DNA from 2 places in the Nocardioides ginsengisegetis genome. Region 2 is predicted to be linked to the other one. Evidence: predicted binding sites of a transcription regulator. Region 2 holds the regulator's gene; the other holds the start of a gene.
The links. The regulator HrcA, encoded in region 2, represses chaperone genes, less so after heat shock. The targets are predictions, from matches to a motif close to TTGGCACTCGNNNNNNNCGAGTGCCAA.

Region 1: a site for HrcA is predicted at 3,719-3,745, ahead of groL (chaperonin GroEL). Genes of this name have one in related genera too.

Annotation. Positions count from the first base shown of each region.
Region 1 covers NZ_JACGXA010000001.1:250,973-262,476, reverse strand. The annotation lists gene FB382_RS01265 (nitrate reductase subunit alpha) at 1-379, opposite strand, end outside; gene FB382_RS01260 (MFS transporter) at 376-1,623, opposite strand; gene groL (chaperonin GroEL) at 1,932-3,557, opposite strand; gene FB382_RS01250 (NAD(P)H-dependent flavin oxidoreductase) at 3,770-4,687, shown strand; gene FB382_RS01245 (ATP-grasp domain-containing protein) at 4,679-5,533, opposite strand; gene FB382_RS01240 (SGNH/GDSL hydrolase family protein) at 5,544-6,395, opposite strand; gene FB382_RS01235 (YciI family protein) at 6,523-6,885, shown strand; gene FB382_RS01230 (DUF6596 domain-containing protein) at 6,882-8,123, shown strand; gene FB382_RS01225 (DUF2157 domain-containing protein) at 8,172-9,371, shown strand; gene FB382_RS01220 (APC family permease) at 9,384-10,886, opposite strand; gene FB382_RS01215 (MoaD/ThiS family protein) at 10,935-11,210, opposite strand; gene thrC (threonine synthase) at 11,252-11,504, opposite strand, start outside.
Region 2 covers NZ_JACGXA010000001.1:1,094,057-1,105,560, forward strand. The annotation lists gene FB382_RS05100 (MFS transporter) at 1-1,042, shown strand, start outside; gene FB382_RS05105 (adenylate/guanylate cyclase domain-containing protein) at 1,118-4,633, shown strand; gene FB382_RS05110 (Crp/Fnr family transcriptional regulator) at 4,636-5,298, opposite strand; gene FB382_RS05115 (GAF domain-containing protein) at 5,337-5,861, shown strand; gene FB382_RS05120 (S8 family serine peptidase) at 5,858-6,670, shown strand; gene FB382_RS05125 (hypothetical protein) at 6,783-7,127, shown strand; gene FB382_RS05130 (MBL fold metallo-hydrolase) at 7,216-8,067, opposite strand; gene hrcA (heat-inducible transcriptional repressor HrcA) at 8,143-9,156, shown strand; gene dnaJ (molecular chaperone DnaJ) at 9,204-10,376, shown strand; gene FB382_RS05145 (16S rRNA (uracil(1498)-N(3))-methyltransferase) at 10,376-11,116, shown strand; gene FB382_RS05150 (class I SAM-dependent methyltransferase) at 11,124-11,504, opposite strand, start outside.

The DNA of each region.
Region 1 (11,504 bases), 840 kb from region 2:
AGCGCACCCGGGTCGGCGAGTAGGTGTACCAGGAGAACGCGGCGCCGCGGGGGCAGCCGCGGGGCTCGTACTCCGGGGAGTCGGGGCCGACCGAGGGGTAGTCGGTCTGCTGGGTCTCCCAGGTGATGATCCCGTCCTTGACGTAGACCTTCCACGAGCAGGAGCCCGTGCAGTTCACCCCGTGCGTGGAGCGCACGACCTTGTCGTGGCTCCACCGGTCCCGGTAGAAGTCGTCGGCCTGCCGGCCCCCGACCTTCGTGAGGGTCCGCAGGTCCGCCGAGACGGTCCCCTTGGTGAAGAAGCGCCTGCTGCGCACGAGCGCGTCGGCGAGCGACCCATCCATCCCGATCTGGCTGCTGTCGTTCGGCGTCTTCGTCAACGGATCCCCTGTTCCTGGGTGGCGTGCTGAGCGGCGGTGTGGCGGACGACGGTCAGGGTGAGCAGGAGCGCGAGGGCGGCGGTCACCGACAGGAGCCACAGCCCGATCGCGTAGGAGTCGGTGCGGCCGTAGACGTAGCCCATGACCAGCGGCGGCGCGAAGCCGCCGAGCCCGCCGGCCGCTCCCACCAGTCCGGTGACCCCACCGACCCGGGACGGCTCGGTCACCAGCGCGATGAGGGCGAAGGTCGCCCCGCTGCCGGCGCCGAGCGCGGCCGCCATCGCGAGGAACGCGACCGTGCCGACGTGCTCGAGCAGCGGGTGGGTCGCGGCGACGCCCGCGCCCACGACCACGACGGCGTAGCCGGAGGCGAGCACGGGGATCGGTCCGAAGCGGTCCGAGAGCCAGCCGCCGAGCGGCCGCATGACCACGGCGACGACGACGAAGCCGGCCATCCGGTTGGCGGCGTCGGCCGGGGTCAGGCCGTAGTCGGTCTTGAGGTACGCCGGCAGGTAGACCGAGAACGCGACGTACCCGCCGAAGGCGACGGCGTAGAGCAGGCACGCCTGCCAGGTGATCGAGAGCCGCGCGTTGGCCGAGAGCCGGGTCAGCAGGGAGCTGGTCGGGGCGGTGCGGCCGGGGGCGTCACGCAGCACCAGCCAGGCGACGACGGCGTACACCGCCAGGACCGCGGCCGTGATGAGGAAGGGCGCGCGGGAGCCGACGTTGGTGTAGAGCTTGACCGTCGTCAGCGCGCTGATCGCGGTGCCGCCCATGCCGGCGCCGAAGACGCCGATGGCCAGGCCGCGGCGCTCGGGCGGGAACCACGCGTTGACGAAGGGCACCCCCACGGCGAAGGCGGTGCCGGCGATGCCGAGGAAGAAGCCGCCGAACAGGAGGGCGGCGTACGAGGTCTGGGCGAAGAAACCGATGAACAGGACCGGGACGATTGTCACCGCGGAGATGATCGGGAACATCACCCGGCCGCCGAGCTTGTCGGTGAGGGCGCCGACCAGGATCCGGCCGAGCGAGCCGACGATGACCGGGACGGCGACCATCAGGGCGACGTCGGACTCGGTGAGGTGACCGAGCGTCCCCTTCTCGCGGAAGAGCGGGCCGAGCGGGCTGATCAGCGCCCAGGCCCAGAAGTTCACCGCGAACCCGATGGTCGCGGTGACGAGCATGACCATCGGCGACCGGGTGGCCACCCCCGACCGCGGTTCGTCGAGCATCAGGTCGTCCATGTGCGTCTCCTCACGCGGCCCACCCACCGTGGCAGACCCACGGCTCCCACTCCACCCGAATCGCGAAATGCCGGTGAGGGTCGGAGGTCCCGGACCGTCGGGACGCTCGGCCCGTCGGCAGTCCCCCCGGAGACGCAGCAGGGCCCCGGTCCGAAGACCGGGGCCCTGCTGGTGGAGCGTGTGGTGAGGCTGGACTCAGGTTTCGAGACGCGTCGCCGTTCCTCGCTTCGCTCGGTCCGGCCGACGCTCCTCAACCTGGCACCTGGCTTTGACGGGGTGCCAGCAAGCTGGCCCCCGTCAAGGGGTGCTCAGAAGTCCATGCCGCCCATGCCACCGGACGGGTCGCCCATCGGGGCGGCCTTCTCCGGCTTGTCGGCCACGACGGCCTCGGTGGTGAGGAACAGCGCGGCGATCGACGCGGCGTTCTGGAGCGCCGAGCGGGTCACCTTGGCGGGGTCGATGATGCCGGAGGCGATCATGTCGACGTACTCGCCGGTGGCCGCGTTGAGGCCGTGACCGGGGGTCAGGTTGCGCACCTTCTCCGCCACGACGCCGCCCTCGAGGCCGGCGTTGATCGCGATCTGCTTGAGCGGGGCGTCGGACGCGAAGCGCACGATGTTGGCCCCGGTCGCCTCGTCACCGACGAGCTCGAGCTTGTCGAACGCGGTGGCCGCAGCCTGCACGAGCGCCACGCCGCCACCGGCGACGATGCCCTCCTCGACGGCCGCCTTCGCGTTGCGAACGGCGTCCTCGATGCGGTGCTTGCGCTCCTTGAGCTCGACCTCGGTGGCCGCGCCGACCTTGATGACCGCAACGCCGCCGGCCAGCTTGGCCAGGCGCTCCTGCAGCTTCTCGCGGTCGTAGTCGGAGTCCGACTTCTCGATCTCGGCGCGGATCTGGTTGACCCGACCCTCGATCTGGGCGGTGTCGCCGGCACCCTCGACGATGGTGGTCTCGTCCTTGGTGATGACGACCTTGCGGGCCTGGCCGAGCATCTCGATGCCGGTCGACTCGAGCTTGAGGCCGACCTCCTCGGAGATGACCTGGCCGCCGGTCAGGATCGCGATGTCCTGGAGCATGGCCTTGCGGCGGTCACCGAAGCCCGGGGCCTTGACGGCGACGGACTTGAAGGTGCCACGGATCTTGTTCACGACGAGCGTGGACAGGGCCTCGCCGTCGACGTCCTCGGCGAGGATCAGCAGCGGCTTGCCGGACTGCATGACCTTCTCCAGGAGCGGCAGCAGGTCCTTGACCGAGGAGATCTTGGAGTTGGCGATGAGGACGTAGGGGTCCTCCAGCACGGTCTCCATGCGCTCCGGGTCGGTCACGAAGTACGCCGAGATGTAGCCCTTGTCGAAGCGCATGCCCTCGGTGAGCTCGAGGTCGAGCCCGAAGGTGTTGGACTCCTCGACGGTGATGACACCTTCCTTGCCGACCTTGTCCATCGCCTCGGCGATGATCTCGCCGACGGTGGTGTCAGCGGCGGAGATCGAGGCCGTGGCCGCGATCTGCTCCTTGGTCTCGATGTCGATCGCCATGTTGGACAGCTGCTCGGAGACAGCGGCCACGGCGGCCTCGATGCCGCGCTTGAGGCCCATCGGGTTGGCACCCGCGGCCACGTTGCGCAGACCCTCGCGGACCATCGCCTGGGCGAGAACGGTCGCGGTCGTCGTGCCGTCGCCGGCGACGTCGTCGGTCTTCTTGGCGACCTCCTTGACGAGCTCGGCGCCGATCTTCTCGTAGGGGTCCTCGAGCTCGATCTCCTTGGCGATGCTCACACCGTCGTTGGTGATCGTGGGGGCGCCCCACTTCTTCTCCAGGACGACGTTGCGGCCCTTGGGACCGAGGGTGACCTTGACGGCGTCAGCGAGCGTGTTCATGCCACGCTCGAGGCCGCGCCGGGCCTCCTCGTTGAAAGCAATAAGCTTGGGCATTTCAGCCATTCCTCACGCGTATGAGTTCATGGGGACCGATCGGTGGGCTGCCCGCGACGGACGGTCGAGGCAAGCTGACGAACCCTTTCTCGCCAGTGCCTGGACCTCAGCGTCACCGATCCGGTGTTGTCACTCTCATGCTACGAGTGCCAGCGTCATGTTTAGCACTCGACCCCCGAGAGTGCAAGGAGTTCGCGGCTACCGTGGGGGTCATGCACCTGCCCGACCAGCTCCGCACCCCCGTCCCCCTCATCGGCGCCCCGATGGCCGGCCCGGGCGGCGGCCGGCTCGCCCACGCGGTCAGCGCGGCCGGCGGCCTCGGGATGATCGGGGTCGCGGCCACCCGCGACGGCGGCTGGATCCGGGAGCAGGCGGCGATCGCGGGCGCCGACGGGACGCCGTACGGCGTGGGCCTGATGGCCTGGGCCCTGCCCGACGCCCCCGACCAGCTCGAGGCGGTCCTCGAGCTGCGGCCGGCGCTGGTCTCGGTCTCCTTCGGTGCGTACGCCGGCCCCCTCGGCCGGCTGCGCGAGGCCGGGATCCTGACCGCGACCCAGGTGGGGTCGCTCGACGACCTCGAGGCCGCCCTCGACGCGGGTGCCGACGTCCTGGTCGTGCGGGGTGCCGAGGCGGGCGGCCACGGACGCAACGCGATGGCCACGCTGCCGCTGCTCCAGCTCGTGCTGGACCGGACCAACCTGCCCGTCTACGCCGCCGGCGGCATCCTCAACCACCGCGGGCTCGCCGCCGTGGTCGCGGCCGGTGCCGCCGGTGCCTGGGTCGGCACCGCCTTCCTCGGCTGCGTCGAGACCGACACGTCCCCACGGGCCCGGCAGGCGCTGTTCGCCGCCACCGAGACCGGCTACGGGCGGGTCTTCGACGTGGCCCAGCAGGCGGCCTGGCCCCGCGAGTTCGGGGGCCGTGCCGTGGCCAACGCCTACTTCGACGCGTGGGTCGGCCACGAGGACCACCTCGACGAGGCGGCGCGCGAGCGCCACCGCAAGGCCGTGCAGGCCGAGGACTTCAGCACCGCCCACCTCTACGCCGGCGAAGGCGTGGTCGCGCTGGAGCACGAGCTCACCGCCGCCGACGTGGTGGCGGAGTTCGCCCGGGCACTGCCCTCAGCGTGAGAGCCGGGCCGCGACGGCCTCGGCGAACGGGATCGCGTTGAGGGGCATCACGTCGAGGTAGAGCCCGGGCTCGGTCACCTCGATCTCACTGACCACCAGCCCGCCGTCGTGGTGCATCATGTCGACGCGGCCGTAGACGATCTCGGCGCCGATCAGGTCCGCCGCCGCGGCGACGGCCCGGGCCGCCAGCAGCGCGGCCTCCTCGGTCAGCTCGACCGGCCGGGAGCGGCCGCCGAAGTGCTCGTGCACCCGGATCTCCCCCGAGGCGGGACGCTTGTCGACCTGGCTCACCGGTCGGCCGTCGATGACGAAGACCGAGGTCTCACCAGACTCGCGCACCGACTCCACGAGCGGTTGCACCACCCACGGCCCGCCCGGGCTGTCGGCCGCGGGCAGCCAGCGTCGGGCGTCGTCGACGACCTCGACGCCGAAGCCCCCGGCGCCGACGCGGGGCTTGACCACCGAGACGCCGAAGCCGGCCGCGGCGAGCCGGACCTCCTCGTCGTCGTCGGCGGTCCGGGTCGGCACGACGGGAAGGCCGGCCTCGGCGAGGTCGACGAGGTAGCCCTTGTCGGTGTTCCAGCGGAACACCTCGACCCCGTTGAGCAGGGCGGGGCCGATCCCCGCTGCCCAGCCGAGGAACTCCCCGAGCCTGCTGGTGTAGTCCCACGTCGACCGGACGGCCACGACCCGGGCCGCAGCCCAGTCGACCCACGGGTCGTCCCACCGCACCCACCGGCTGGCGATGCCGGCTGCGTCCAGGGCCGCGTCGAGGGCGGCGTGGCCGGGCTCGCCGTCGGGCCAGTCCGCACACGTGACGAGCAGGACGGGAGGCGGGCTGGTCATCCCACGGACCCTACCGATCCGACGGCTGTGCCGGGGGCTGGTGACCGAAGGGCACGTCCTCCTCCACGCCCAGGGCGGCCAGCACCGACGGCAGCATCGCCTTGGCGGTCCGCTTGTAGCCGAGCGCGCTGGGGTGGAACCGGTCCAGGCTGAACATCTCGTCGGGGTTGGTGATGAAGAACGGGCCGACCACGTCGGCCAGCGACACCGCGTGCGCGCCGGACCGGACCGCCGCCGACGCCTGCGCGGCGGCCAGCTGGCGCGACGCCCGCGAGCCGAGGGAGCGCAGCGGCTGCGGCACCGGTCGCAGCGCGCCGAGGTCGGGGCAGGTCCCCACGACCACCGCGCTCCCCCGCTCCCGCAGGACCGCGATCGCCTCTTCGAGGTGCTTGACCGAGTCCGCGACCGGCACCCGGTGGGTCACGTCGTTGCCGCCGACCACGATCACCGCCACGTCCGGCACGTAGCCCGGTCGCAGCCCGGCGATCTGGGCGCCGAGCATCGAGGACTCCGACCCGACCACGGCCCCGGTGGTCAGCCGCACCGACCGCTGCGTCGCCTTGGCCAGCCGGGTCGCGAGGCGGGCCCCGAACGTCTCCTTCGGCAGGTCGGCCCCGAGCCCGGCCGCGATCGAGTCGCCGAGCACGAGCAGCTCGATCGGGTCGCCGTACTTCTTCTTCCAGACCTTGTCCGCACGGGGCGCCTGCTCGCCGAGCGGCTTGCCGATCATCCGGCGCGCGGCCTCGGCCTGGCGGTGCAGGAGCTCGCGGGCGCCGTACCCGATCCCGCCGGTCGCCAGGCCCACGGCGGCGGCGCCGATACCGAGTCCGAACAGGCGTTGGAGGAGTCGTTCGCGGTTCACCCCCCAGAGGAACCACAGCGACCTGAACAGTCCCCGACGAGATCGTGTGCGGGACGTGTCGATTTCGCCCGCACTCGCCCGTCATCTCGGTGACAGACTCCTTCACACCACCTTGAGAGGACCGACCATGACCGAGTACGTCGTGCTGATTCCCGGCAACGAGAGCAGCTGGCTGAACGCCACCGAGGAGCACAAGGCGCAGATGTACGCCAAGCACGGCGAGTTCCACCGCCTGCTCGGCGAGCGTGGCCACAAGGTGGTCGGCGGCAACGAGCTCACCCACTCCGGCACCGCCAAGGTGGTGCGCGGCGAGCTCGACGCGATCACCGTCACCGACGGCCCGTACGCCGAGACCGTCGAGCAGCTGACCGGCTACTACGTCGTCGACACCGACGACCTCGACGACCTGCTGCAGGTCTGCGGCATCCTGGCCGGCGCCGAGGGCGCCATCGAGGTCCGCGGCACCGTCGACCACTCGGGCGGGATGTGACCGACCCCCTCGCCGCCGTCCTGCGTGACGAGTGGGGCCGCCTGCTGGCCCTGCTCGTCGCGCAGTTCCGGCGCCTGGACCTGGCCGAGGACGGGCTGGCCGACGCCTTCGAGGCCGCCGCCCGCACCTGGCCGGGTGACGGCGTCCCCGCCAACCCGCCGGCCTGGCTGCTGACCACCGCGCGCCGTCGGATCATCGACCGCCTGCGCACCGAGACGGTCGCGGACCGGGCGCTGCCGGTGCTGGCCGTCGAGGCCGACCTGACCGAGGAGGCGCAGCGCACGATGGCCTTCCCGGACGGCCCCGACGGGCCTCCCGGCCGGATCGGCGACGAGCGGCTCCGGCTCGTGCTGCTGTGCGCGCACCCCTCCCTGCCCCGCGAGGCGGCCGCCGCGCTGACCCTGCGGCTGGTGCTGGGCGTCCCGACCGAGGACGTCGCGCGGCTCTTCCTCGTCAGCACCCCGACCATGGCCGCCCGGCTGACCCGGGCCCGCAAGCGCCTTGCCGGACAGCACTTCGCCGTCCCGTCCGGCGCCGAGCTCGACGCCCGGGTCGGGGTGGTGGCCGACGTCGCCTACCTCGCGTTCACGACCGGCTACGCGCCCGCGTCCGGGGCCGACGTCCTCCGCGCCGACGTCGCCGGGGAGGCGATCAGGCTGGTCCGGGTCCTGCGGGACGTGCTGCCGCCGGACCACCCGTGCACCGAGCTCGACGCGCTGCTCGCGCTGATGCTGCTGCAGCACTCCCGCCGCGACGCCCGGGTCCGCGACGGCGCGATCGTGCTGCTCGCCGACCAGGACCGGTCGCTGTGGCGGCACGAGGACGTCGACGAGGCGGTTGAGCTGCTCACCCCGCTGGCCCACGCGCCGGCGGCGCCGTACCTCCTGCAGGCGTTGATCGCCGCCGAGCACGCCATCGCGCTGGACCCCGCGGCGACGGACTGGTCCCGGATCGCGGACCGCTACCGCGAGCTCGACGAGCTCACCGGCTCCCCCGTGGTCCGGCTCAACCGGGCCGTGGCGGTGGCCGAGGCGGACGGTCCGCTCGCCGGGTTGCGGCTGCTCGAGGGACTCACCCTCCCCGGCCACCGGCTGCCGGCTGCGCGTGCCGAGCTGCTCGCCCGGGCGGGACGTGGCGACGAGGCGCGCACGGCGTACGACGAGGCGATCGGCCGCTGCCACAACCTGGCCGAGCGCGCCCACCTGGTGGAGCGCAGGGCAGAGGTCCCCCCGGACTGAGCCCAATTCCTCCTGCGCGCGGCCGGTCGCCCGCGCCACGCTGGGCACATGACCACCGACGCACCGGCGCGCGGGCAGGTCCCGGTGAGCCCGGGACAGCTCGAGTGGCTCACGCACGAGATCGGCACCTGGCAGGGCGAGGGTCTGCTGACCGAGGCACAGGCGGCCGCGATCACCGGCCGCTACCGGGCCAGCCGACGCTTCTCGGTAGGACGGCTGCTGCTCACCCTCGGCGCGATGTTCGTCGGGGTCGGGCTCATCTGGCTGGTCGCCGCGAACCTCGACACGCTCTCGCCGCTCGGGCGCTTCGTCGCGGTCGCCGCGATCTGGCTGGCCGTGCTGGTCACGGGCGAGGTGCTCGCCCGTCGCCGGGCGGGCCACCCCGCGATCCCGGCGGCCGTGGTGGGCGCGGTACGCCTGCTGGCCGCGCTCGCCTTCGGGGCGGTCGTCCTCCAGGCCGCCGACAGCCTGGACGCCACCACCCAGACCGGCCTGGCCGGCTACTGGGCGCTCGGCGCGCTCGTGCACGCGTACGCCGTCCGGGCGACCATGCCGCTGCTGGTGGGCATCGCCACCGGGTCCTTCTGGTTCGTGACCCGGATGGGCGACGACCCGAGCGGCCTGGCTGCGGTGCTGTGCCTGACCGGCTCCGCGGTGCTGGCGGTCTCGCTGGCCGTGGTCCACCAGCGCTGGCTGCGCGGATTCGTGGCCCCGTGGCGGGAGGCAGGCGCGCTGCTGGCGCTCGTCGGCCTCTTCGTGGCCGCCCTGCCCTTCGTCGACGCCGCGCGCTTCGCGTGGACCCCGGCCCTGGGGATGGTCGTCGCAGCGGCCGGCGCCGCGGCCGTGGCCGCCCTGGTGCTCGCCTCGGGCACGGACCGGTTCGAACCCCTGGGTGCGCTGGCCGTGAGCGCGGTCGCCGTCGTCCTGGTCCTGTGGGACGCGGGCAGCGACACCGACGCCCCGCTGACCACGGGCGCCGTCCTCCACGCCGTCCTCAGCGTCGTCGTCTACGTCCTCACGGCGGTGGCCGTCGCCGTCCTCGGCACCCTGCGGGACAGCTGGCGGCTGACCGGACTCGCGACCGCGGCCCTCGTGGTCTTCACGACCTTCCAGAGCTTCGCCGTCTTCGCCCGGGTCGTCACCGGCGCCTGGCTCTTCCTGCTGCTCGGGCTGGTCTTCCTCGCGACGGGCGTGCTCTTCGACCGGGCCCGCCGGGAGATCGCCGCAAATCTCGAGGACGCCGACTGACCTGCCCGGCGGTCAGGCCCGGGTGGCGGGCTCGGACGCGGGCTCCTCGTCGGCGGTGTTGAGGCGCGAGTGGGACCGGCCGTAGCCGAAGTAGACGACCATCCCGATCGCCAGCCAGACCAGGAACCGGATCCAGGTGTCGACCGCCAGGCTGGCCATCAGGGCCACGCACGACAGGGCCGAGACGACCGGCAGCAGCGGCACCTGCGGGGTGCGGAAGGGCCGCTCCATACGAGGGTTGGTCCGGCGCAGCACCGCGACCGCGATCGAGACGACCACGAAGGCGAAGAGCGTGCCGATCGAGACCATCTCGGCCAGGGTGTCCAGCGGGACGAACGCGCCGAGCAGGCAGACCGCGAGCGTCGTGACGGCCGTGATGCGCGTCGGCGTACGGAACTTCGGGTGGATCCGCCCCACCGACGGCGGCAGCAGGCCGTCGCGGCTGAGCGCGTAGCCGATCCGGCCCATGGCGACGAGGTCGACGAGGATCACCGAGCTCAGGCCGGCGACCGCGGCGAGCCCGATCAGGAAGCCCGCCCAGCCCAGGCCCACCTGGTGGAAGGCGTCGGAGATCGGGGCGCCCTCGTCGAGGTCGGCGTAGTCGACCATGCCGGTCAGGACGAGGCAGACCAGCAGGTAGAGCACGGTGCAGATGACCAGCGTGCCGATCAGGCCGCGGGGCATGTCACGGCCGGGGTTCTCCGTCTCCTCGCCGAGGTTGGCGACGGCCTCGAAGCCGCTGTAGGCGAAGAACACCACCGCGGCCGCGACGAGCACCCCGACGAAGCCGTACGACGAGGGGTGGACGCCCGAGACCCACTGCCACAGCGGCTGGGCCAGGCCGGCCGCGTCGTCGTGCGAGGGCTCGGAGGGCGGCACGAAGGGCAGCAGGTTGGCGGTCTTGAGGAAGAACAGCCCGGCGACGATCACGAAGATGCAGACCGACACCTTGGTCACGACGAGCGCGTTCGTGACCCACTTCGACTCGCGGATGCCGACCGCGGCCACCACCCCCAGCACCGCGGCGATCAGGACCGCGCCGACGTTGACCGGCGCCGTCTCGCCGAACAGGCCGGTGGGCAGCCCCAGCGAGTCCTGGAGGTAGGCCGACCACCCCCGCGACACCACAGCCGCACCGAGGGCGAACTCCAGGATCAGGTCCCACGCGATGATCCAGGCGAAGATCTCGCCGATCGTCGTGTAGGCGTAGGTGTAGGAGCTGCCGGCCGTCGGGACGGCGGCCGCGAGCTCGGCGTAGCAGAGCGCGGCCAGCATGCTCACGACGCCGGCGATGGCGAACGAGATCACGATCGCGGGCCCGGCGTGGTTCTTGGCCTCGATCCCGGTCAGCGTGAAGATGCCGGTGCCGATCACGATGCCGATGCCGAACCCGGTGAGGTCCTTGGCCGAGAGCCGCTTGCTGAGGCCGGCCTGCTCGCCGTCGGGCGTCGGGTCGTTCTGGTGGAGGACGGTCTCCACGTCCTTGGTGCGCAGGACCGAGCTCCTGAGGGACATGCGGGACTACCTGTTCTGTGTCTGGCCGTGGTGTGTCTGGGCGCGCGGTCAGCCGCCGGCGACCGCCGGGATGACGGAGATCTGGGTGCCGTCGGGGGTCGCCGTGGCCAGGTTGTCGAGGAACCGGACGTCCTCGTTGCCGACGTAGACGTTGACGAAGCGGCGCAGCTGGCCGGCCTCGTCGAGGATCCGGCCCTTGATCCCCGCGTAGCTGGCGTCGAGGTCGTCCAGCACCTCCGCCAGGGTGCCACCGGCGGCGGTCACCTCGGACTCGCCACCGGTGTAGGTGCGGAGGATGGTCGGGATGCGGACGGACACGCTCATGGGGGCTCCTGTCGGGTGGTCGGGTGGGGCTCAGGCCGTGTTCAGGCCAGGCCGGTCGCCGCGAAGGCGGCGTACGACGGGTCGATGGTCGCAGCGGGACCGACCGAGTCGGCGACCGCGTCGAGGGTCTTCAGGCCGTGGCCGGTGTTGATGACGACGGTCTCGAGGCTGGTGTCGAGCTGGCCCGTCTCGACGAGCTTCTTCAGGACGCCGACAGTGGTGCCGCCCGCGGTCTCGGTGAAGATGCCCTCGGTGCGGGCCAGCAGCACGATCGCCTCGCGCACCTGGTCGTCG
Region 2 (11,504 bases):
ACCGCCGGGGGAGGAGGAGCCGGAGGAGCACGAGACGCCCGAGGGCTTCCTCCGCGAGGTCACGGCCGGCTTCACCACCATCCGGCGCGACCGGGACCTGCTGCTGGTCACCGGGCTGGCCTCGGCGCAGGGAGTCGTGTGGGGCGCGCTGACCGTGCTCATGGTCATCGTGTCCGTCGACATGCTCGACACGGGTGCGGCCGGCGTGGGCTACCTCAACGCGCTGCTCGGGGTCGGCACGGTGCTCGGCGGCCTGGTCATTCTCACCCGTACGACGAAGGGCCGGCTCGCCGGCGACATGGTCGTGGGCGTCCTGGGCTGGTCGCTGCCGCTGCTGCTGATGGCCGTGGCCCCCTCGCCGGTCACCGCCCTCGTCGCGCTGGCCCTGATCGGGCTGATGGACCCGTGGGTCAACGTCGGGCTCGACACCATCCCGCAGCGCATCGTCGACGACCGGGTGCTGTCACGGGTCTTCGCGGCGGTCGACAGCGCGCTGATCGCCGCCGTGGCGATCGGGGCGTTCCTGGCGCCGCCGCTGATCGGGTGGCTGGGGCTGCGGGCCTCGCTGGCCGTGCTGGGCGTGGCCGTCACGGCGTACGCGCTCTCGATGCTGCCTCGCGCCCGGCGCCTCGACGGCCGGCTGGCGGTGCCCGCCCACCTCGACCTGTTGGCCGCGACCTCGATCCTGGCGCCCCTGCCGCGACCGGTCGTGGAGTCGCTGGCGCACCGGGCCGAGCCGGTGGCGGTGGCCGCCGGGGAGGCGGTGGTCCGGGAGGGGGAGCCCTCGGACCGCTTCTACGTCATCGTCGCCGGCGAGGTCGAGGTGACGCAGGAGGGCCACGTCCTCCGGGCCGAGGGTCCGGGCGACTTCTTCGGCGAGATCGGGCTGGTCCGCGACGTCCCGCGCACGGCGACGGTGACGGCACGGACCGACACCTCGCTGCTGGCCGTGGACAGGGCCGACTTCCTCGAGGCGGTCACCGGCGTCCACGAGGCACGTGCGGCCGCCGAGGACGTGGTCTCGCGGCGGTTGGGTATCTGAGCCCAAAAGGGCGACGCGGGGGTGGCTCGCGGTGCAGGATGGCCACGCGTCACGTGAGCGATCGGGGGATCCGTTGTGACCACCTGTGCCACCTGTGGGGTCGCGGGGCAACCCGACACGGCCCGCTTCTGCCACGCGTGCGGAGGCAGCCTGGTGGCTCACACCTGCACGGCGTGCCAGGCCGAGATCGTGCCGGGCGCCCGCTTCTGCGGCACCTGCGGCGCGGCCCAGGGGGCCGCCGCTCCCGCCGTCGCGGTCCCGGTGCAGGCGGTGGCGTCGCGCCGGGTCACCAGCGTGCTCTTCGGCGACCTGGTCGGCTTCACGAGCCTCTCGGAGAGTCGTGACCAGGAGGACGTCCGCGAGCTGCTGTCGACGTACTTCGACGAGTGCCGCCAGATCATCGCCCGCTACGGCGGCACGGTCGAGAAGTTCATCGGCGACGCCGTGATGGCGGTGTGGGGCGTCCCGACCACCCACGAGGACGACGCCGAGCGCTCCGTGCGCGCCGGTCTCGAGCTGGTCAACCGGATCGACGCCCTCGGCGCCGACGTCGGCATCCCCGACCTCGCCATGCGGGTGGGCATCGTGACCGGCGAGGTCGCGGTCACGGTCGGCGCGGCCCAGCAGGGCATGGTCGCCGGCGACGCCGTCAACACCGCCGCGCGCGTGCAGTCCGCCGCCGAGCCCGGCCAGGTGTGGGTGGACGAGACGACGCGGCTGCTGACCTCGTCGGCGATCTCGTACGTCGACGTCGGCAGCCACGTCATGAAGGGCAAGGCCGACCCCGTCCCGCTCTGGTCCGTGCGGGCCGTCGTCGCGGCGGTCGGCGGCGCCCAGCGTGCCGACGGCCTCGAGGCGCCGATCGTCGGTCGCGACCGCGAGCTGCGGCTCGTCAAGGAGCTCTTCCACGCCGTCGAGGAGTCCCACCGGCCCAGCCTGCTCGTGGTCGACGGCGAGCCCGGGGTCGGCAAGTCCCGGCTCGGGTGGGAGTTCGAGAAGTACGTCGACGGCCTCAACGACCCCGTCCGCTGGCACAGCGGCCGCTGCCTCTCCTACGGCGAGGGCGTGGCGTTCTTCGCGCTGGCCGAGGCGGTCCGGGTCCGGCTCCAGCGGTTGACCGCGACCGACGACGAGGTGGAGCCCGACGACGACCCGGCGCAGCTGCTGGCCGCCGGGCTGGAGCGCTACGTGCCCGACCTGAAGGAGCGCGAGTGGCTCGGCCCCCGACTCGGGGCGCTCCTGGGGGTCGGCGCCGTGGGGGCGTTCCCGCGCGAGGACCTCTTCGCCGCGTGGACGACCTTCCTGCACCGGGTCAGCGAGGACGAGATCCCCGTCGCGCTGGTCATCGACGACGCGCAGCACGCCGACGACGGCCTGCTGATGTTCCTGGAGTACCTCCTGCGCGTCGGCACCTTCCCCTGCTTCGTCGTGCTGTTCACCCGGCCCGGCCTGCTCGAGGCCAACCCGTCGCTGGCCACCAACCGCCGCGTCACGGTGCTGCACCTCGAGACGCTGTCCGAGCGGGACATGGCGGCGCTCCTCGACGGCCTGGTGGTCGGCCTGCCCGACGGGGTCCGCACCTCGCTCGTCGAGCGGGCTGAGGGCATCCCGCTCTTCGCCGTGGAGACGGTCCGCTCGCTCATCGACCGCGACCTGGTCGTGCCGCGCGGCGGCCAGTACGTCCTGGCCGAGCCGGACTCACTGGACCTCGGTGCCATCGGCGCGCCGGCGTCGCTCCAGGCGCTGATCTCCGCCCGCCTCGACACCCTGCCCCCCGAGCAGCGGCGCGTCCTCGACCAGGCCAGCGTGGTCGGCAGCGCCTTCACCCACGAGGCCATTGCCTCGCTGTGCCCGGAGGTCGTCGATCTCGAGTCCGTCCTCGAGGCGCTGGTCCGGGTGCAGCTCCTGCGCCGCGAGACCAACCGCTTCAGCACCGAGCTGGGGCAGTTCCAGTTCGTGCAGAGCGCCGTGCGCCAGATCGCCTACGGCACGCTGTCGCGGCGCGACCGCAAGGCCAGCCACCTCGCGGTCGTGGCGCTCATGGAGGCCGAGGGCGACGACTCGGGCGAGGTGGCCTCGATCGTGGCCCAGCACTACCTCGAGGCCCTCGACGCGGTCCCCGACGACCCCGACCGCCCCGCCCTCGCCGCGGCCGCCGTCACCCACCTGCAGCGGGCCGCTGCCCGTGCCGCGGCACTGGGGTCCCCGGCCGAGGCGGCCGGCCACCTCGGCACGGCGCTGGAGCGGTGTGACGACCCGGCGCTGCGGTCCCGGATCGAGGTCGAGCTGGCCGAGCAGCTGGCCAAGGCCGGTGACTACCAGGCGGCCATGGCACACGCCGAGCGGGCTCGCGACGCTCTCGACGCGGCCGGCGAGGTCAGCCTCGCGGCCCGGGCGGTTGCCAGCCTGGCGACGGCGCTGACCAACTCGGGCGAGTACGAACGCGGTTTCGACGTCGCGGCCGAACGCCACCGGGAGGTCGAGCTGCAGATCGGCCCGCTCGAGGAGATGCTGCTGCTCCGGGCGATGATTTCCTCCGGCATCCGGACGGGCCGCAACATCCGCAACCTGTCCGAGGACTCGGCCCGGCTGGCCGAGAAGCTCGGCACTCCGACCGAGATCGCCAACAGCTACGTCAGCCTGGCGCTCCACTACATGACGAAGGGGCCGCACGGGCTGGGACGGATGCTGCTGCAGTCGGCCTCCGAGATCGCCCGCGACAGCCACGACACGCTGATCCTGTGCCGGGCGCTGACCAACCTGAACGCCGACTGGACCCAGGACGACGCCGAGCGCGCGGCCGGCTACGGCCGCCAGGCCGTCGAGGCCGCCCGGGTCACCGGAGACGCCTACTGGATCAGCTCGACGGCCCTGAACCTCGTCCTCGCCCAGACGATCACCGGCGACTGGGACGGCGTCCTCGCCCGCTCCGACGAGGACTCGATGAACGCGCTCGACATCGGGATGACGGACATGTTGCGCGCCCGCGTCCTCCTCGCGCGGGGCCAGGAGTGGCGGCCCACGGAGCGCCTCGACGAGGAGGGGATCACCGACGACCCGACCCTGCGGGCCTCGCACCAGCTCGCGCTGGCGTTCGACCGCGCGCAGCGGGGCGGTGCGCGCGACCTCGGTGGCGTGCTCACCGAGATGCGGGCCGTGTTCGACGCGATCGGGCTCTTCGACGACTTCAGCACCCTCTTCCACCTCGTCTCGGAGACGGCCTGGCGGTGGGGCGACCGGGCGGCGCTGGAGACCCTGCTCGAGATCGTGGACTCCGACCGCCGCAACAAGCCGCCGCTGGGGGTGGAGGCCTCGGTCCACCGGGTCCGCGGGTTGCTCGCCGCCGAGGACGGCGAGCCGCCCGACGTCGTGGAGGGTCACCTGCGCGCCGCCATCGCCGGCTGCGAGGCCTGGCACGCACGGCCGGCCCTGGCGCGGTGCTGCGCCGACCTGGGCCTCTGGCTGAGCCGGCAGGGCCGCCCCGAGGAGGCCGCGGTCCTGCTGACCCGGGCGCGCGAGCTCTTCGACGAGCTCGGGGCGGTCACCTGGGCCACGGAGCTCGATGAGCAGCTGGCGGGCGCGACGACGTGACGTCAGTGCGACTTGCGGGTGAGCCAGCCGCGGTCCAGGACGGTGATCCGCCCGCGGCCCAGCTCCACCACGCCCTCGCCCGCGAGTCGCTGCAGCACCTGGTTGACGCTCGGCCGGGTGCCCCCGACGAGGTCGGCGAGGTGCTCCTGCGTGAGCGGGATCGTGGCCGGACCGTCGCCCGCGTCGCCCCCGTAGATCGCAGCCAGCTCGGCCAGGCGCCGGAAGACGCGCCGGTCGAGGCCGTCGTACAACGCCTCGAGGAGCCGGGCGGAGAGGTCCTCGACGCGGCGCGCCATCAGCGTCAGCAGCAGCTGGTCGGCGCCGCGGTGGCGACGACGCAGCTCGTCGAAGGCGGCCGCCGACAGCGACAGCGTCTCGGCCGGCTCGAGGGCCACGACCGTGGCCGACCGCACCGGCTGGTGCCCGTCGAGGAGCGAGAGCTCGCCGAAGTAGTCGCCGCGCCCCAGCACGTTGAGCGTCACCGTGTCGCCGTCGGCGGTGGAGACCCGCACGGCCAGCCGGCCGGCCGCCACGAGATGGAGGCTGTCGGACGGGTCGCCCTCGTGGACCAGCACCTCGCCGCGCGCGAACGTGCGGCGCCGGGTCGTCGCCAGCAGCTGCCGGCGCTCCTCGTCGTCGAGCGAGGCGAGCAGGGGCCACTCCATGGCGCCAGTGAACCACCCGGAACCCCTCAGGAGGACCCGTGACACCCAACCCCGAGGTGGAGCGCTCGCTGGCCGCGATGCGCGCCCTGTTCGGTGCCGAGGCCTGCTCCTGCGCGGTCGTCGACGACTCCGGTGAGTCGTTGACCTTCGTGGCCGCCGACGGGCAGGGCGCGGCCGAGATCGTCGGCGTCTCGCTGCCGATCGGCCGCGGCATCGCGGGCTGGGCGGCGATGTCGGGCCAGCCGATCGCGGTGCGCGACGTGCGGACCGACTCACGCTTCGCCCGGGATGTCGCCGAGGCCACCGCCTACGTGCCGACCTCGGTCCTGGCAGCGCCCCTGTACGGCGCCGACGGCGAGGTGCTCGGGGTGGTCGAGGTGCTCGACCCGACCGTGGACCAGGCCTCCGACTGGGTGCTGGCCGTGCTGGGCACCCTGGCCGTGCCGATCGCGGCCCTCGTCGCCGGTGGTGACCGGGGCGACGTCGGTGAGACCCGGCTGCTCGAGCTCGGCCGGTCGGTCCTCGCCGCCGTGGAGACGTACGGCGCCCCGGGGCGCCGATGAGCCTGCTGCCGGCCTGGTCGGCCGCGTTCGAGTCGGGGGTCCTCGCCCAGGTGCGGGCGCTCCCGATCGCCGACGCGCGTGAGTGGGCGTTCGGCGGCTCGACCGGGGCGGGCGTGAAGGTGGCGGTCATCGACAGCGGCATCGACGGCGACCACCCGCGGGTCGGCGGGATCGCCGGGGGAGTGGCGATGGTGGTCGACCCGGACACCGAGGACGGCTTCCGCGCCGACGAGGGTCCCCACGAGGACCTGGTCGGCCACGGCACCGCCTGCGCCGCGATCATCAAGGCCATGGCGCCGGACGCCGAGATCTGGTCGGTGCGGGTGCTGGGCCCCAATCTCAAGGGCCGCGGCGCGCTGTTCTACGGCGGCATCGGCTGGGCGATCGACCACGGCATGCACGTGGCCAACCTGTCGTTGTCCAGCAAGAGCGAGGCGATGTTCGGGCCGCTGCACGAGGTCGCCGACGAGGCCTACTTCGGCAACACGGTCCTGGTCAGCGCGGCCAACAACAGCCCCGGGCCGACGTACCCCTCGCAGTACGCCTCGGTCGTCTCGGTGGCCGCCCGGGAGGGCGCCGACCCGATGGGGCTGGCCTACAACCCGAAGCCGCCGGTGGAGTTCGGCGCGCGCGGGATCGACGTCGACGTGGCGTGGGCCGACCGGTCCTCGATCGTCGCGACCGGAAACAGCTTCGCCGCACCGCACGTGGCCGGCATGGTCACGCTGCTGCTCGGCAAGCACCCGGGGCTCACGCCCTTCCAGGTGAAGGCGGTGCTCCAGGCGGTGAGCGAGAACGCCGTCCCGTAGGGGTCGGCGAGAAGACGCTCGCTGTGTCAGCGAGCAGACGGAACGGAGCGAGCAGCAGGAGCACAGTTCGGAACAACCAGGGCGAGCGGCCCACCAACAGAGGAGAACCACCATGAACGACAACCCGATCAACGAGCCGACGGACGAGGACGTGGAAGGTCACCGCAGGGCCGGCGGCCACACGTTCGCCGAGGACGAGGACGTCGAGGGCCACCGCAGGGCCGGCGGCCACACGTTCACCGACGACGAAGACGACGTCGAGGGCCACCGCAGGATGGGTGGACCCACGCTGACGGACGAGGACGACGTCGAGGGACACCGCAGGGCGGGCGGCCACACGCTCTCCGAGGAGGAGGACGTGGAGGGTCACCGCAGGGCGGGCGGTCACACGCTGACCGACGACGACGACGTCGAGGGTCACGTCCAGCCCCGCCGCGACATCGACATCGAGCGCTGAGCGCCGGGGTCGAGCCCTCGGGCCGCGTGGCCCGCTCGTCAGATCGGCCCGGACCTCCAGGGGTTCCGGGCCGGTCGTGCGTGCGCTGTCAGATGAGGGGCAGACGCTTCTGGCTGCGGGGCAGCTGCTCGTAGCCACGGCGTACGGCGTGTCCGAGCACCTCGCGCAGGTAGGGCCAGTCGCCCACCTCCAGGGCCTGGTCGACCGGCACGCCCCGGGTCGCGAGGTCGCGGATCGTCTCCGCGACGATGCCGATCGCGTTGCGCTGCTCCTCGACGAAGTCGCGGGTGACCGGAGCCCCGTGACCGGGCACCACGACCGTCGACGACGTGGTCAGCCCCAGCACGATGTCCAGCGCGAGCGGCCACTCCAGCGGGTAGCAGTCGCCGCCGAAGCCCGGCGCCGCCGACTCCTCCACCAGGTCGCCCGCCAGCAGCACGTCGACGTCGGGCACGCGCACCACGAGGTCGCCGCCCGTGTGGCCGCGCCCCGGATGGACCAGCTCGACCGCGCGGTCGCCCAGGTCGAGGGAGACTGCTGAGGAGAACGTCGTGTCGGCCACGACGACCTCGGTCTCCAGCACCTCGTCGCGGTGCGGGTCGGACGGGTCGTCCCGGTAGAGGCCCTTGATCCGCTCGGCCGCCTCGAGGGTCCGCGCCGCCGCCGTCTCGTGGGCGTGGATCGGAATCTGGCCGTAGGCGCTGCGGAACATCCCGTTGCCGAAGGTGTGGTCGAAGTGCTCGTGGGTGTTGACCACGCCGACCACCTCGCCCGCGCCCAGCCGGCGTACGTCGTCCAGGACGCCGCGCGCCGCCAGCGCCGAGGCGTGCGTGTCGACCGCGAGCAGCCCGCGGTCACCGCCGACCAGTGTGACGTTCACGTCGAACCACTCGTAGCGCGCGACCCACACGCGCTCGGCCACCTCCGTGAACTCCGTCATGGCCCGAGACCCTAGTACCCTTGGCACTCCGAACACGCGAGTGCCAAGACTGACGACAGCGCCGAGGAGGTCACGATGCAGGAAGAGCGCCGGCTCGCCGTGCTCCGCGCCATCGTCGAGGACTACGTCTCGACCGAGGAGCCGGTCGGGTCCAAGGCTCTCGTGGAGCGCCACGGGCTGGGCGTGTCACCGGCCACCGTGCGCAACGACATGGCCGCGCTGGAGGAGGAGGGGTTCATCACCCAGCCCCACACCAGCGCCGGCCGGGTGCCCACCGACAAGGGCTACCGCCTCTTCGTGGACCGCCTCTCGACGGTCAAGCCGATGAGCGCTGCGGAGCGCAAGGCGATCTCGACCTTCCTCGACGGCGCCGTCGACCTCGACGACGTCGTGCAGCGCTCCGTGCGGACGCTCTCGCAGCTGACGCGTCAGGTCGCCGTCGTGCAGTACCCCACGCTTTCCCGCTCCACGGTCCGCCACGTCGAGCTGGTCGCGCTCTCCCCGACCCGGCTGCTGGCGGTGCTGATCCTCTCCACCGGCCGGGTGGAGCAGCGCGTCGTGGAGCTCGATGCCCCGATCACCGACGAGGACCTCGCCGACCTGCGCCTCGCGGTCAACCGGGCGGCGACGGGTGCCGTGATCGCCGACGCGGTGACGGCGCTGCGTGCCGTCGTACCCGTCGTCGACGGGGAGGCGACCCGCTCGGTCGTCGAGGTGCTCGTCGAGGTGCTCGTCGACCACCGCTCCGACGAGCGGATCGCGGTCGGCGGTGCCGCCAACCTCGCGCGCTACGGCGACAGCTTCGACTCCGCGGTCAGGCCGCTCCTCGAGGCGCTGGAGGAGCACGTGGTGCTGCTCAAGCTGCTCGGCGAGGCCTCCACCGGCGGCGCGGTCACCGTCCGGATCGGTCACGAGGGCCCCTACCAGGAGCTGTCGGCCACCAGCGTCGTCGCGACCGGCTACGGCCCGCGCGACGAGGCCGTGGCGACCCTCGGGATCGTCGGCCCGACCCGCATGGACTACCCCGGCACGATGGCGGCGGTCCGCGCGGTCGCCCGCTACGTCTCCCGCCTCCTCGACGAGGGCTGAGGCCCTCTTCCCCGAACGCCCCCCACAGCAACGAGAAGGAACGTGTTTTGAGCCAGGACCTGTACGACCTCCTCGGTGTCGCCCGCGACGCGGACGCCGACGCCATCAAGAAGGCCTACCGGCGTCTGGCCCGGCAGCTGCACCCGGACGTCAACCCGGACCCCGAGACGCAGGAGAAGTTCAAGGAGGTCTCGATGGCCTACGAGGTGCTCTCCGACCCCCAGAAGCGCGCGGCCTACGACCGCGGCGGCGACCCGTTCGGCGGGCAGGGCGGCGGCTTCGGGCAGGGCGCCGGCTTCTCCTTCACCGACATCATGGACGCGTTCTTCGGCGGCGGGGCGCCGGGCGCCGCGCAGGGCCGGGGCCCGCGTCCGCGCGTACGCCGTGGCCAGGACGCCCTGATCCGCCTCGAGGTCGACCTCGCCGAGGCCGCCTTCGGCACCGCCCGCGAGCTCAAGGTCGACACCGCCGTCCTGTGCACCACCTGCAACGGTGATGGCGCCGCTCCCGGCAGCCACCCGGTGCCGTGCGAGACCTGCCGCGGTGCGGGCGAGGTCGCCCACGTGCAGCGGTCCTTCCTCGGTGAGATCCGCACGCTGCGCCCGTGCGCGGCGTGCCGCGGCTTCGGCTCGATCATCCCCGACCCGTGCCGGGAGTGCTCCGGTGACGGCCGGGTCCGCTCGCGCCGCACGTTGACCGTCAAGATCCCCGCCGGTGTCGACAACGGCACCCGCGTCCAGCTCACGGAGCAGGGCGAGGTCGGCCCCGGTGGCGGCCCCGCCGGCGACCTCTACGTCGAGATCCACATCGCGCCACACGAGACCTTCACCCGCCACGGCAACGACCTGCACTGCACCGTGTCGGTGCCGATGTCGGCGGCCGCGCTGGGCACCACGCTGACCCTGCCGACGCTGGAGGCCGACGTCGAGAGCGGCGCCGACTCGGGCGTCGAGACGTCCTTCGAGCTCGAGCTCAAGCCCGGCACCCAGTCCGGCACCGAGCAGATCCTGCGCGGCCGGGGCGTGCCCGGGCTGCGCGGTGGTCGCGGCGACCTGGTCGTCAGCGTGATCGTCGAGACGCCGACCAAGCTGGACGCGCGCCAGGAGGAGCTGCTCCGCGAGCTCGCCGCCCTGCGCGGCGAGGAGTCGCCGACCGGGCAGGTCCGTCCCGGCAACAAGTCGTTCTTCGGCCGCCTCCGCGACTCGTTCAACCAGCACTGATGTCGCTGCCGGTCCACCTGGTGCCGTCGCTCGCGGGCGTCGCCGCCGGGGCGTCGGTCGAGGTCACCGGCGACGAGGCGCACCACGCGGTCGCCGTACGCCGGCTGCGAGTGGGAGAGCAGGTCGTGCTGACCGACGGCCTGGGGGTCTCGGTCAAGGGCGCCGTCGCGTCGACGGGGAAGCGGGTCTTCTCGGTGGAGGTGGCGTCGGTGGACGTGTCCTCGCCACCCTCACCGTCGCTGGTCGTCGTCCAGGCGATCCCCAAGGGGGACCGCGGCGAGCTCGCCGTCGAGATGCTCACCGAGATCGGCGTGACCGAGATCGTCCCGTGGGCAGCGTCGCGCAGCGTCGCGGTCTGGAAGGGCGAGCGGGCGGTGAAGTCGCTGGCCCGCTGGCGCTCGACAGCCCGCGAGGCGGCCAAGCAGGCGCGCCGGTCGTGGTTCCCGGAGGTGTCCGAGATGGCCTCGACCGCATCGGTCGCGTCACTGGTCGGGTCGGCCGATCTCGCCGTCGTGCTCCACGAGGAGGCGTCGGTGCCGCTCTCGTCGGTCACCGTGCCCGCCTCCGGGCGGATCGTGGTCGTTGTCGGGCCCGAGGGCGGCGTCAGCCCCGAGGAGATCTCGACGTTCGTCGCGGCCGGTGCCGCGTCGGTGCGGCTGGGCTCCGAGGTGCTGCGCACCTCGACCGCGGGCGTCGCGGCCGTCTCGGCCCTGCTGTCCCGCACCCCGCGCTGGTCCTGACCTCTCGCTAGTGCCGGGCCTCGATGAGGGTCCGCGTCGAGTGGGCGACGAACGGGCCGTTCTCGCGGAGCTCGTGCTCGAGCTCCTCGAGCCGTGCGCGGTAGCGGTCCACCGAGAAGTCGGGGACCCACCAGACGCACTTGCGGAGGAGGTAGACGACCGCGCCCACGTCGTGGATCTCCATCCGGCAGCTCGCCGTACGCAGGTCGACGACGTCCAGCCCGGCCTGCCGTGCCGCGTCGGCCTCGTCCTCGGGGACGCGGCCGAGGTCGGTCCGGGGGATTGGGCCGGTGAACCACTCGATCAGCTCGAACGCCGACGCCGGGCCGACGTGCTGGGCGAGGTAGGTCCCGCCGTCCTGCAGGACCCGGGCGATCTCGGTCCAGGG